3 regions of the Streptomyces sp. NPDC051684 genome follow, and region 2 is predicted to be linked to each of the others. Evidence: riboswitches for the same ligand, from Rfam matches in the RefSeq annotation. Region 2 holds a riboswitch; each other region holds the start of a gene.
What was found. A riboswitch is a leader RNA that binds a small molecule or an ion and turns the genes downstream of it on or off. The one in region 2 is predicted to bind S-adenosylmethionine.
Positions count from the first base shown of each region.

Region 1: it holds a riboswitch for S-adenosylmethionine, as region 2 does, so the genes downstream of both, ACIA8D_RS36825 (GNAT family N-acetyltransferase) here and ACIA8D_RS35425 (aminotransferase class V-fold PLP-dependent enzyme) in region 2, are expected to answer to the same signal.
Region 3: it holds a riboswitch for S-adenosylmethionine, as region 2 does, so the genes downstream of both, thrC (threonine synthase) here and ACIA8D_RS35425 (aminotransferase class V-fold PLP-dependent enzyme) in region 2, are expected to answer to the same signal.

Region 1 covers NZ_JBITCS010000047.1:50,581-55,004, forward strand. The annotation lists gene ACIA8D_RS36810 (S8 family serine peptidase) at 1-646, opposite strand, end outside; gene ACIA8D_RS36815 (PPOX class F420-dependent oxidoreductase) at 935-1,333, shown strand; gene ACIA8D_RS36820 (TIGR00266 family protein) at 1,504-2,181, shown strand; SAM riboswitch class I at 2,270-2,356, shown strand; gene ACIA8D_RS36825 (GNAT family N-acetyltransferase) at 2,367-3,065, shown strand; gene ACIA8D_RS36830 (alpha/beta fold hydrolase) at 3,074-3,892, opposite strand; gene ACIA8D_RS36835 (NADP-dependent oxidoreductase) at 3,984-4,424, opposite strand, start outside.
Region 2 covers NZ_JBITCS010000042.1:48,819-53,242, forward strand. The annotation lists gene ACIA8D_RS35415 (cytochrome bc complex cytochrome b subunit) at 1-316, shown strand, start outside; gene trpD (anthranilate phosphoribosyltransferase) at 450-1,514, shown strand; SAM riboswitch class IV at 1,602-1,719, shown strand; gene ACIA8D_RS35425 (aminotransferase class V-fold PLP-dependent enzyme) at 1,896-3,281, shown strand; partial or broken gene ACIA8D_RS35430 (glycerate kinase) at 3,233-3,412, opposite strand; partial or broken gene ACIA8D_RS35435 (SLC13 family permease) at 3,396-4,424, opposite strand, start outside.
Region 3 covers NZ_JBITCS010000016.1:128,470-132,893, forward strand. The annotation lists gene ACIA8D_RS20770 (isopeptide-forming domain-containing fimbrial protein) at 1-1,216, opposite strand, end outside; gene ACIA8D_RS20775 (glucosyl-3-phosphoglycerate synthase) at 1,255-2,202, opposite strand; SAM riboswitch class I at 2,364-2,518, shown strand; gene thrC (threonine synthase) at 2,537-3,853, shown strand; gene ACIA8D_RS20785 (MoaD/ThiS family protein) at 3,902-4,177, shown strand.

The DNA of each region.
Region 1 (4,424 bases), on a different contig from region 2:
TGAGTCCGGCCTCCCAGGCCTTCGGGGTGCCGATCTGGGCGTTGGAGTCCGCCATGTCGCCTTCGACACGGCCGTCGAGCCAGACCTTGCCGATGCCGTCGGTGTAACCGCCCTTGCTGGTCAGGTCGTTCCAGAAGGCGCGCCCCTTGCCGGCGTCGAGCGCGGCGCCGCCGATGCTGCCGAGCTTGCGGGTGCGGTCGGCGCCCTTGGGGGTGGCGGCTGCGCTGCGCGCGCTCTTCCCCCCGTAGGTGACGATGAGCGGGGTGGCGTCGGCCTTGGTGTCGGTGAGGCCCTGCTCGATGAGGCCGCTCACGTCGAACAGCCGGGCGTCGAGCTTGCCCGAGGCGAGGTAGGGGGCGGCCTCGTCCGGCACAACGCGTATCGCGCGGTCGGTGACCTGGGTGCGGACCAGCCCTGTGGCGCCCTTGGGCCGCTCGACGTCGACGATGCGCTGCCCGCCGCCGATGTCGGTGACGGTCACCTTGTCCCCGGTCACGAGTGTCACGGTGTGGGTGGCGCGCGCGGTCTTCGTGGACTGCGGTCTCGCCTTGTCCGCGGCGGCGTGCGCCCCGCCGCCGGGCAGCAGCGCGAACGCGAGACCGGCCGACAGCAGGGCCGCGCCGCGTCGCGCGGTGCGTCTGGTCATCGTTGCCTCTTCTCCTGGAACCATCGGGTGCGGACGTGCGGACGTGCGGACGTGCGGAGGTGCGGAGGTGCGGAGGCGCGGACGCGCTTGGGCGCTGGGTGCGCTCCGGGAGCTGGGAAGAGTGTCAACTACCGTGCAGGGTGTGGCGCTTGTCTTGCGGTGGCGGATTGGCGCCACGGCGCCTATCCGCCAACCGGGCCGACGGTAAGACCCACGCGCCGGCGCGGCCGTCGCCAGGATCGGGTGGGGGACGCCCCCCCCGGCCCGGCCTCCCGGTACCGTCCCCCTGTGACCTCACTCGACCCCGCCACGCTCGCCGCGTTCGAGCGTGCCCGCTATGTCAGCCTCACCACGTACCGCAAGGACGGCACGGCCAGAGCCACCGCGGTCTGGCACGCCATGGACGGTGACCGGCTCTATGTGCGCAGCGCCGCCGACGCCTGGAAGGTCAAGCGGCTGCGTCGCGACTCCCGGGCCGAGGTCGCCGTCTGCGATGTGCGCGGGCGCGTCGCCCCGAACGCCGTACGGGCCACGGGGACCGGGCGCGTACTGGACGAGGCGGGGACGAAGAAGGCGGGGGCGTTGCTGCGCCGCAAGTACGTGATGGCGCGCATCGGCGACTGGTACTCCGCGATCTCGGGACGCCACCGCAGGCATCCCGTCATCGGGCTCGAGGTCACCTTCTAGGTCCGTCGAGCGCGAGGCCGTCATCCGTCAGGAGGATCGGCCCACCAGGTGGCTCCTCCCCCGGTCGCAGGCGAGTCGGGAGCCCGGGTTGACCTGCGGCGACGATCCGCGCGCGACGATGGAGAAGGACGGCGGTCCGTCGTCCTCCCCCACGCGAGAAGAGGCCAGACATGCACATCGAGGTCCGCCACAGCCCGTCCTTCGCCGTCGCCCGCGTCCTGCTGGCCGCCGGCGAGAGCGTCCGGGCCGAGTCCGGCGCGATGATGGCCATGTCCGGCGGAATCGACGTCGAGGCGAAGACCGAGGGCGGGCTGTTCAAGGGCCTCAAGCGGAGCGTACTGGGCGGCGAGTCGCTGTTCGTCACCCGGCTGACCGCCGGCCCCGAGGGCGGCTGGGTCGACCTCGCCGCGAACCTGCCCGGCGACGTCACCGACATCGAGGTGGACGGCGGCCTCAACCTGGCCCGCGGCGCCTGGCTGTGCTCGTCCGACGGGGTCGAACTCGACACCAAGTGGGGCGGCTTCAAGAACCTGGCCGGCGGCGAGGGCGGCTTCCTCGTCCGCGCCGAGGGCCGGGGCACCGTGCTCGCCTCCTGCTACGGGGCGCTGGACGTGCTCGACCTCCGCGCGGGCGAGAAGATCGTCCTCGACTCCGGCCACATGGTCGCGTTCGACGACGGCGTCTCGTACACGACCCGGAAGGTCAGCCGCGGCCTGATGCAGACCCTGACGTCCGGCGAGGGCCTGGTCTTCGAGATGACCGGCCCCGGCCGGGTGTGGACCCAGAGCCGCAACCCGAGCGCCCTGATCACCTGGCTGACCGCAAAGCTCCCCTTCACCCGAAGCTGACCCCTCCGCCCCGCCGCCCGCTCGTCGCCCAGGGCGGCGGCCCCGTATTGCCGTTGACGGCGGCGCCCCGGGACGGTCATGCTCACCTGGTTCATCCAGAGGACTTGAGGGACCTGGCCCTGCGACGGTCCGGCAACCTGCTACAGCAAGGTGCCAACGCCAGGAACGATGACGAGTGGCATGCCATGCGTCCTTGGTTCGACGTCCCCACGCTCGACGGCTCCCTGGTCAGCCTCGAAGCGCTCTCTCTTGACCACGCCGCGGATCTGGCGCGATCCGCGGAGGAGAACCGCAGCAGTTTCGACTTCACGCTCGTGCCTCGCGCCGAGGAGGTTCCCGGATACCTGGAGGCCCAATTCGGCCGGATGGCCAAGGGACTTGTTCCCTTCGCGCAGATCCGCCGGAGCGATGGCCGCGCCGTCGGCTGCACGGCGTACTGGGATCCGCGTCGCTGGCCCGAGAGCGGTTCTCTGCGAGCCGTGGAGATCGGCTTCACCTGGCTTGGCGCCTCCGCTCAGGGGTGCGGCATCAACACCGAGGCCAAGATGCTGCTCATGCGGTATGCCTTCGAATGCCTCGATGTGGCCCGGGTCGACCTCAAGACCGATGCCCGCAACAAACAGTCCCGCAAGGCGATCGAGAACCTCGGCGCCACCTACGAAGGTGTGCTGCGCAACTGGTCCATGTCCTGGGCCTCGGGCGAGAACGGTCGACTCAGGGATTCCGCCATGTACTCCGTCATCAAAGCCGAGTGGAGCCAGGTGCACGCCCACCTGCTCCACCAGGTGGCCCTCCGCCGCAGCGCCCGACGGCGCTCATGCCCGACGTTCCATGGTCGTGGCGTGCGCCAGGACGAGGCGAATACCGTGGCTCCACAAACGTAGGCCAGGCCTCAGCCCTTCAGTACCTCCCTCAGCCGCTCCGCGAACTCCTTGGGCTGGTCCGTGAATCCGCCGTGGTCGCCGGGGAATTCGACCGGCGGGGTTCCGATGCGTTCGGAGAGGGCCCGGGAGGTGCGGGCCGTGATCAGGCCTGCCGACGTGGCGCCGATGCCGATCACGACGCGGGTCGGGCCGGCCGTCAGGGCCGCGAGGTCGGGGATGTACAGGCTGGTGTGCAGCAGTTCGTGGGCGAAGAAGCGGGCGCTGTTGGCGAGGTCCTGCTCGGAGGGCTCACCGGGCGGCGGGCCGGGGGCGTCCTCGGCTGCGCCGGGCCCGGTGTCGAAGCCCGCGTTGCCCATGAACCTGCCCCACGCCGCCGCCACCCCTTCGCGGTGGAACGTCGCGACGATGTCCTCGGCCGCGGCGCGCTGCTCCGCGGCGTCGGGGAGCAGTTCGAGGAGCGGGGGCTCGTGCGCGACGAGCGTGCGCACCCGTCCGGGATGGCGCGCGATCAGTGCGAGCCCCGTGACCGCGCCGCCGCTGCTGCCGAGCACGTCGGCGGAGTCCGCTTCGAGGGCGTCGAGCAGCGCGGAGACGTCGTCCGCCCGCAGCTCGGGAGTGGAGTCCTGCTCGGGGTCGTCGAGGACGCTGCCCGAGATGCCCCGCGGGTCGTGGGTGACGACCGTATGGTCGCCCGCGAGCGCTTCGGCCAGCGGCGCGAAGGCCGCCGCGTCCATCGGCGATCCCATGAGCAGCAGCAACGGTCCTGAGCCTCGGACCTCGTAGCGCAGCCGTGCACCGGGGACATCGAGGGTACGGGTGGTGGTCACGGGTCGTCCTTCCCCTGGGCGGTCGTCCGCGGTCGCGGTGACGTAGGTGGGGACCCCGGCCGGGAGGAAAACTCATCGCCCCAGGAGGGCGTCAGACCAGGAGGACCAGCTTTCCGCGGACCGTGCCGGACTCGCCGACCCGGTGCGCCTCCGCGACCTCGGCCAAGGGGAACGTCCGGCCGACAGGGAGCGTGAACCGGCCCGACGCGACCAGGTAGGCCACCTGATCGAGCGCGTAAAGAGCACGACCCGCATCCCCACGGCTGAAGCGCACCCCGTGCTCCTGCGCCCCGGCGAAGTCCGCGACGGTGAGGACCTGGTCCGCACCGCCGGCGAGGTCGATCAGCTCGGGCAGGATCCCGCTGCCGGCGACGTCCAACGCACGGTCGATACCGTGCGGCGCGACGGTACGTACCCGGTCAGGCATGCCGTCCCCGTAGTCGACGGGTACCGCGCCGAGTTCGCGGAGCCGGTCGTGCGTGGCCGGGCTGCCGGTGCCGATCACCTGCGCACCGCGTGCGACGGCGAGTTG
Region 2 (4,424 bases):
CCTCCAGCGCCGCGACAAGGACAAGGTGCTGCACGGACGCGAGTCCGGCATCATCAAGCGCCTGCCGCACGGTGAGTTCATCGAGGTGCACGAGCCGCTCGACCAGGAGGCCCTGCACACGCTCACGGCGCACGAGCAGTACGCGCCGGTCGAGATCGGCCCGACGGTCGACGAGAACGGTGTCGAGCGCAAGGTCACGCGGCTGCAGAAGCTGCGCGGCAAGCTCTCGCGCGGTTACTACGGGGAGAACAACCAGATCCCGAAGCCGACCGCCGAGGAGTACAAGGAGATCACCAGCGGCCACGGCCACCACTGATCTCTGATCCGTCGCTGTAAGCCACAGCGGGAGCCCTCGTCCATTGCCTGGACGGGGGCTCTTTGCGGTCCCTGGACCTGGATAGGGTGGGACCGCAGCACCTTTCGACCCACAGATGCACACAGGAGCGGCCATGAGCGCTTTGAACCCCGCTGGAGGCGACACCGCGGCGGGCCGTTCCTGGCCCGCCGTCCTGAACGGCCTGCTGGAAGGCCGCGACCAGAGCGCAGACGACACCGCGTGGGCGATGGACCGGATCATGCGTGGCGAGGCGACCGACGCGCAGATCGCCGGGTTCGCGGTGGCGCTGCGCGCCAAGGGCGAGACCGTGCAGGAGATCTCCGGCCTCGTACGCGGCATGTACGAGCACGCCAATGTGATCGATGTGCCCGGCGAGACCGTCGACATCGTCGGTACCGGCGGCGACGGCGCCAAGACGGTCAACATCTCCACGATGTCCGCGATCGTCGTCGCGGGCACCGGCGCCAAGGTCGTCAAGCACGGCAACCGCGCCGCGTCCTCCGCCTCCGGATCCTCCGACGTCCTGGAGAAGCTGGGCGTCAATCTCGACCTGTCGCCGAAGCGGGTGCCCGAGGTCGCCGAGGAAGCGGGCATCACGTTCTGCTTCGCCATCAAGTTCCACCCCGCCCTGCGCTACGCGGGCGCCGCCCGCGGCCAGCTCGGCATCCGCACCGTCTTCAACCTGCTTGGTCCGCTCACCAATCCGGCCAAGGTGAAGGCGCAGGCCGTCGGCGTCGCCGATGCCCGGATGGCGCCGATCGTGGCCGGGGTCTTCGCCGAGCGCGGCAACTCCTCCCTGGTGTTCCGCGGCGACGACGGTCTCGACGAGCTGACCACCACCGGGACCTCGCGCGTGTGGGTGGTGCGCGACGGCGCCGTGCGCGAGGAGTCCTTCGACCCGCGCGACGTCGGCATCAACGTGGTGCCCATCGAGGCGCTGCGCGGCGGCGACCCCTCGTACAACGCGGAGGTGGCCCGGCGCCTGCTCGACGGCGAGCGGGGGCCCGTGCGCGACGCGGTGCTGCTGAACTCGGCGGCGGCGCTGGTGGCCGTGCGGCCCGGCGAGGGCACGCTCGTCGAGCAGATCAGGGCCGGCATGGACCGGGCCGCCGAGTCGATCGACTCCGGGGCGGCGAAGACCGCGCTGGAGCGGTGGGTGGCGGCCAGCAACCGGTAGGCGCGTTCATGGTGTGACGCAGGGCGCAGTCCAGATTTTGGACTGCGCCCTTGCTGTTGGTGAGACCTGTGGCAGGATGCTTTCCAAGGTCATGAGTGACAGCGATCGAGGCCCCAGCCCGCTGTCCGGCAACCCTCCGTCCGTGGCGGGGTGCCCTGGGTGAAGACCAGGCCGTGCGCAGCAAGGCGCGTGGCAAGCGCGGACCCCTCGCAACCCTGGGGTCCTGGTCCTCAAGGGAGCAGTCTCGTGAGCAAGCGAATGCGGTAGGGCGTTTCGGCCCCGCCTCCGCGTACCCGTTCCATCTTTCTTTCCGTGCTGTCGAGCCCTGTCGCTCAGCGCTCCGGCATGGTCAATTCGCTTACCGCGCCAGGGAGTTCACCCATGTCTGTTTCCGTCGACGCCGCCGCCTGTACCTCGGCCCCCGCTGAGACCGCGGCCCCGCTCGCCGTCCTCGGCCGGGACGTCACCGTGCCGCTCGTCACCGGTGGCGAGGTCACGTACGCCGCTCTCGACTACGCCGCCAGCGCGCCGGCCCTCCAGCGGGTGTGGGACGACGTCGCCGCCTACGCGCCGTACTACGGCAGCGTGCACCGCGGCGCCGGGTACCTCTCGCAGTTGTCCACCGACCTGTTCGAGAACTCCCGGGTCGCCGTCGCCGAGTTCCTCGGCTGTCGCGAGGACGACCAGGTCGTCTTCACCCGCTCGACCACCGACTCGCTCAACCTGCTCGCCGCCGCGCTGCCCGCCGACTGCCAGGTGTTCGTCTACGAGACCGAGCACCACGCCTCGCTGCTGCCGTGGCGCGACGCGCGGGTCACGTACCTCAACGCGCCCCGCACGCCCGGCGAGGCCGTCGACACCCTGGAGCGCGCCCTCGCCGAGCGCGACCCGTACGGCCCCGCCCTCGTCTGTGTCACCGGTGCCTCCAACGTCACCGGTGAGCTCTGGCCGGTGCGCGAGCTCGCGGCGGCCGCTCACGCGCACGGTGCCCGCATCGTGCTCGACGCCGCGCAGCTCGCGCCCCATCACCCCGTCTCCGTGCAGGACCTGGACGTCGACTGGGTCGCCTTCTCCGGGCACAAGCTGTACGCCCCGTTCGGCTCGGGCGTGCTCGCGGGCCGCTCCGACTGGCTGACGGCCGCCGAGCCGTACCTCGCCGGTGGCGGCGCCTCCAAGAAGGTGGCGCGGCGCGTCGACGGCGGCGTCGACGTCGAGTGGCAGACCACCGCGGCCCGCCACGAGGCCGGTTCCCCGAACGTCATCGGTGTGTACTCCATCGCCTCCGCCTGCAAGGCGCTCACCGAGGCCGGGTTCGACAACCTCGTCGCCCGCGAGCAGTACCTGATCCGCAAGGTCCAGGACGGGCTCGCGGAGGTGCCCGAGGTGCAGGTGCTCTCCCTGTTCGGCGACGAGGCGCCGCGTGTGGGCGTGCTCTCGTTCGTCGTCGAGGGCTGGAACTCCTCGCACTTCGCCGCCGCGCTCTCCGCCGAGTACGGGATCGGGGTCCGCGACGGCCTGTTCTGCGCCCACCCGCTGGTGCGCACGCTGCTCGGCTCCGACCCGCAGCAGCAGGGCGAGTGCGGCGCCCCGGAGGCCGCGCCGGGCGAGAAGTCGCTCAACGCCATCCGCGTCAGCTTCGGCGCCGGGACGCCCGACGAGCACGTGGAGCGCTTCGTGTCCGCCGTGAAGGAGCTCGTGCGCGACGGTGCCCGCTGGAGCTACCGCACCGAGGACGGTCGCTGCGTGCCGGACACCACCAACGCCTGATCGCGCGGGGCGAGCCGGCTGCCCAGCAGGATCATGCGCAGGGCCCGTTCGGTGGCGTCGGTGAGGAACTCGCCGCCCCGGCCCAGCGCCTCCGCGAGCGTCACCGGGGCGGGCAGGATCGAGCTGTAGGCCGACCGCCGCCGCCATGACCAGTGGCACGAGCACGGAGGAGCGGGCCGGGCGGGACTGGAGGATCAGGTGGGCGGCCGTGCTCACCGCGATCACCACGGCGAGGAACAGCCAGGGCAGTACGTCCAGGGGGACCCCGCCCACCAGCCACTTCGCGGCGCCGGACTCGGCGAGCGCGACGCCCATCGCCATCGTCGCCGCCATGAACAGGAGCAGCGACCACGGGACCGTACCGAGCGCGTCCTTCAGCCGTACGGTGCCGAGCGCGGGGGAGGCCGCGACCACCGCGCCGATCAGTGCGACGACGGCGGGCGGCACTTGGTGCAGCGGTTCACTGCACCACAGGGCGACGACCGTGGCGAGGAGCAGGGCGCAGCGGGTCTCGGCCGGCCCCCAGGGGCCGGTGACCGGCTGCTCGCTGTGCTCCTGGAGCTCGTCGAGCGTGATCCGCACCGGGCCCTCGCGGTCCGCGCGCCGCGTCGTCGTCAACAGCACGGCCTCCGCCGCCAGGTGGGAGGAGGCGATGGCGAGCGGCAGGCCGAGCAGCAGCCACTCCGTGAAGCCGATCCGTTCGCCCGTCGCCTCCCACAACACGGACACGGTGATGAGGTGCGCGCCCGCGCCGATCAGCGTCGCGACGGCGGAGAGCAGGATGACCGTCGGGAAGAGCAGCGCCAGCATCACGACCAGCCGGCGCCGGTCGGCCAGCACCTTCGCGAGGGCCAGGAAGGCGGGCAGCGCGAGCGCCGCGCGGCCCGAGGTGGCCGGGACCGCGAAGGCGGTGACGACGAGCGCCGCGGTCGTCAGATGCGTCAACTGCCGTACGCCGCGCGCCCCGCTGACCAGGAACGCCGCCGCCCGCCCCGCGAGCCCGCTGCGGGCCACGGCGGCGGCGAGCACGAACGCGCAGATCAGCAGCCACACCGTCTCGTCGCCCAGCGTGCTGAACAGCGTCTCGCTGCTGATCACGCCCGTCGCGGTGAGCGCGAGGCCCGCGCCGAGCGCGATGTACGT
Region 3 (4,424 bases), on a different contig from region 2:
TGACCGTGTCGCCGGGCTCCACCTTCGCCGGGCTCGCCGTCTTGGAGATCTCCAGGTCGGGCACCGGTACGGACAGGGCGAGCGCCGAGGGGACGTACGTGTCGCCCTTGGTGGAGAAGTCGAGCGTGGTGGAGGTCGAGCCGACCGGGATCGGCTCGGCCCCGGCGGCCCGCGTGGAGCGGCTGCCCGTGACGTCGAACTCCTTCGCGTCGATGCTCAGGTTGTTGACCATCTTCGGGTCGAGGGCGCCGTCGTCCTCGGAGATGAAGAAGTTGTTGGTGTTGCCGGTGTGCGCCTCGGGGATGTTCTGGCCGCCGACGGCGAACTTGTCGCCCGGGGTGTTCCAGTCGCCCTCGTACGCGGTGACGCTCGCGTGCGGGGTGCCCGAGGTCCGGTAGAAGCCGTCCACGGTGACCCGGGTGGCCGGGGAGGTGGAGCGCTGCAGGACGTGGCCGCCGTAGATGTAGACGTTGCGGCGGTCCGGGGCGTAGGTCTCGTTCGGGGAGTCGTACTTGTAGACCACGGTCATCGACCAGCCCGCCACACAGCCCTTGCCGGTGGGCGCCCAGATGTCGCCGACCGAGACCGGGACCGGGGTGCCCGTGCCGGTGACCCCGCTGAAGAGGCTCGTCACGTCGGCCTCGCCCGTGTAGTAGTGCGGGCCTCTGGTGGAGGCGGGGTCCTTGACCAGGTTCTCGGGGGAGACCTTGGTCGGGGCCGCGCCGTTCACGCCGACCGCGGGGGCCGCGTCCAGCGGGTCGCCGGGCGAGGGGTCCACATCGGCGCCGGAGATGTCGCAGCGCTTCATCTGGGCCCCGCTCGGCCCCTTGTACGTGCCGTCGTTGCCGCCGTAGAAGAGGCGGGCGTAGGCGACCTCGGCGCCGGGCGGGACGGTGACCCGGCCGGTGCTGGAGCCGTAGCCGTCCGTCGTCCCTGCGGTGTTGATCCGCTGCATGTTGAACGTGTTGTTGTTGTCCTTGCCCTCGCCGTTCGCGGCGACGGCGCAGCGCGCGGCCATGGTGGCGTCGTCCGTCGGGCAGCCCATGACCGTGTTGCCGATGGTCTTGAAGTCGCCGTAGATCGATTCGTCGTAGCGCTTGGCGAAGGGGGAGACCACATCCGCGGAGGCGGGGCTCGGTGCCAGTCCCGCCATGCAGGCGGCGAGGGCGGCGGTGACGGCACAGGCCGCCTTGCCCTGGAGATGTTTAAGCAACATAAAGGGCAATTTAGGCAAAACATACGATTTGTCCGTGCTTATGCCACGCGACGCTCCGCGTACTCACCGATTTCGATCATCGGCGGGCGTTCCTCCGTGTCGACCGGGTGGGTGCGCGGCTCGAAGCCCTCGTCGCCGCGCTCGAACTGCGTGAGCACCGGCCTGACCAGGTGCCCGCGCGCGAGGCGCAGCTGGGCCGTGCGGTAGATCGCCGCCGCCATCCGGCCGAGCGCCTGCCCGTCCTGGTGCCGGTGCTTGCGTACGCCGACGTCGACCTGGGCGAGCGCGTCGAGGCCCACGGTGTGCAGCGCGTCCACGAGCAGGCCGAGCTCCACGCCGTACCCGACCGGGAACGGAAGCCGTTCGAGCAGCGAGCGCCGCGCCGCGTACTCGCCGCCCAACGGCTGGACGAACCCGGCCAGTTGGGGCCAGTGCAGATTGAGGATCGGCCGCGCCATCAGCTCGGTCACCCGGCCGCCCTGCCCGGCGGCCCCGGCCAGCGGACGGTCGTACATCGCCTTCACGAACTGCACGCCCGGCTCGGTGAGCAGCGGCCCGACGATTCCCGAGACGAAGTCCGCGGAGAACTCCTGCAGATCGGCGTCGACGAAGCACACGATGTCACCGGAAGTGACGAACAGGGAGCGCCACAGCACCTCGCCCTTGCCGGCCCTGACCGGCACCCGCGGCAGGATCGTGTCCCGGTGCTCGACGCGCGCGCCGGCCGCCGCGGCGACCTCGGAGGTGCGGTCGGTGGAGCCGGAGTCGATCACGACGAGCTCGTCGACGAGCGGCACCGCGTCCGTCATCAGCGTCCGCCGGATCTCGGAGACGATCTCGCCGACCGTCTCCTCCTCGTTCAGCGCGGGCAGTACGACGCTCACCGTCTGTCCCGACGCGTGCTTGGCGGCGATCAACCGGTGCAGCGGATGGTCCGCCACGGACCAGGAGCGCCTGTTCAGCCAGCGCTCGACCTCTTCCAGCACGGTCTGGGTTCCTTCCCTAAGGATCACCATGTGATCCATCTCGCGGTTCGGACGACTATCTCAAGGGTCCGGGCCTTCGGTTACAGTCTTGAACAACGCCGGTGACCATCGCATGTCGGGGGTCGCCCGTCGTACACAACTGAATCCACACAATCGAATACCGCTCATCCAGAGGGGCAGAGGGATACGGCCCGTTGAAGCCCCGGCAACCCTCCAGCCGGTCTCGTCCGCACATCGCAGTGCGCCCGCGAGGCTCCCGGCTAGTGAAGGTGCCAAATCCGTCTCGTGGCGAGATGCGTCGCGAGGAAGATGAGGAGAAAGGGCCTCGCCTCTCATGGCTGCACAGACCGTCGCAACCGAAACCGTCGCTTCCGCCCCCGCCGTCGACGCTGTCGACCTGGGACCGGCCTCCGGCCTCTCCTGCCGTGAGTGCGGCGCCGTCGTCCCGCTCGGCCCCGTCTTCGCCTGCGCCGAGTGTTTCGGACCCCTCGAAGTCGCGTACGACCTGCCCGTCGGTGACCCCGAGGCGCTGCGCAAGCAGATCGAGGCGGGACCCGCCAACATCTGGCGCTACGCCCCGCTGCTGCCCGTCCCGGCCGACGTCGCCGAGAAGCCGAACCTGAACCCGGGCTGGACCAAGCTCGTCAAGGCCGACAACCTCGGCCGTGAACTGGGCGTCGCCGAGGGCAAGTTGTTCGTCAAGGACGACTCCGGCAACCCGACGCACTCCTTCAAGGACCGCGTCGTCGCGCAGGCCATCGAGGCCGCCCGCGCCTTCGGCTTCACCACCCTCTCCTGCTCCTCCACCGGCAACCTGGCCGGCGCCGTCGGCGCCGCCGCCGCCCGCGCCGGCTTCCGCTCGTGCGTGTTCATCCCGCACGACCTGGAGCAGGGCAAGGTCGTCATGGCCGGTGTCTACGGCGGTGACCTCGTCGCCATCGAGGGCAACTACGACGACGTGAACCGCTTCTGCTCCGAGCTCATCGGCGACCCGCTGGGCGAGGGCTGGGGCTTCGTCAACGTCAACCTGCGCCCGTACTACGGCGAGGGCTCCAAGACGCTCGCGTACGAGATCTGCGAGCAGCTCGGCTGGCAGCTCCCGGACCAGCTGGTCATCCCGATCGCGTCCGGCTCGCAGTTCACGAAGATCGACAAGGGCCTGAAGGAGCTGATCAAGCTCGGCCTCGTCGAGGACAAGCCCTACAAGCTCTTCGGCGCCCAGGCCGAGGGCTGCTCCCCGGTCTCCGTCGCCTACAAGGGCGGCCACGACGTGGTCCGCCCGCAGAAGCCGACCACCATCGCCAAGTCCCTCGCGATCGGCAACCCGGCCGACGGCCCGTACGTCCTCGACATCGCGCGGCGCACCGGCGGCGCCGTGGAGGACGTGAACGACGAGCAGGTCGTCGACGCGATCAAGCTGCTCGCGCGCACGGAGGGCATCTTCGCGGAGACGGCCGGCGGTGTGACCCTGGGCGTCACGAAGAAGCTCATCGAGGCGGGCCAGATCGACCCGTCGCTGACCACCGTCGTCCTGAACACCGGTGACGGGCTCAAGACGCTGGACGCGGTCGCCGACTCCTCTCAGGCCACCGCCACCATCCGGCCGAACCTGGACGCGTTCCGCGAGGCCGGCCTCGCCGCCGACCTCTGAGTCCGACTCCGAGCCCGACCGACACTTGTAGCAACAGGAGTTACCGCCATGAGCGTCAACGTTCGTATCCCCACCATCCTGCGCACCTACACCGGCGGCGCCTCCGAGGTCGCCGCCGAGGGGGCCACCCTCGCCGACGTCATCGCCGACCTGGAGAAGAACCACACCGGCATCGCCGCCCGCGTCCTCGACGACCAGGGCAAGCTGCGCCGCTTCGTGAACGTCTACGTCAACGACGACGACGTCCGCTTCGAGCAGGGTCTGGAGACGGCCACGCCGGACGGCGCCGGCGTCTCGATCATTCCCGCCGTCGCGGGCGGCTGATCTTTTGTAGGTCTACACAGAGTTACCCGAATTGCCCCCTCCGCGAGAGAAGCGGAGGGGGCAATTCTGCATGGTTGAGCGCGGTACAGTTGGGGAAGCTGCTGCGTTTCCCCGAGCGGTGCATGACGGGCGCATATGAGTTCTCGCCCGCACCCCGACAAGAAGCAGCCAAAGTGTCCAGCCCTTTCGGGCCTTTTACGGCATTTACGCGGCCCGAGTTGCCCGGGGATCCGGTGAGTTGGCCCGG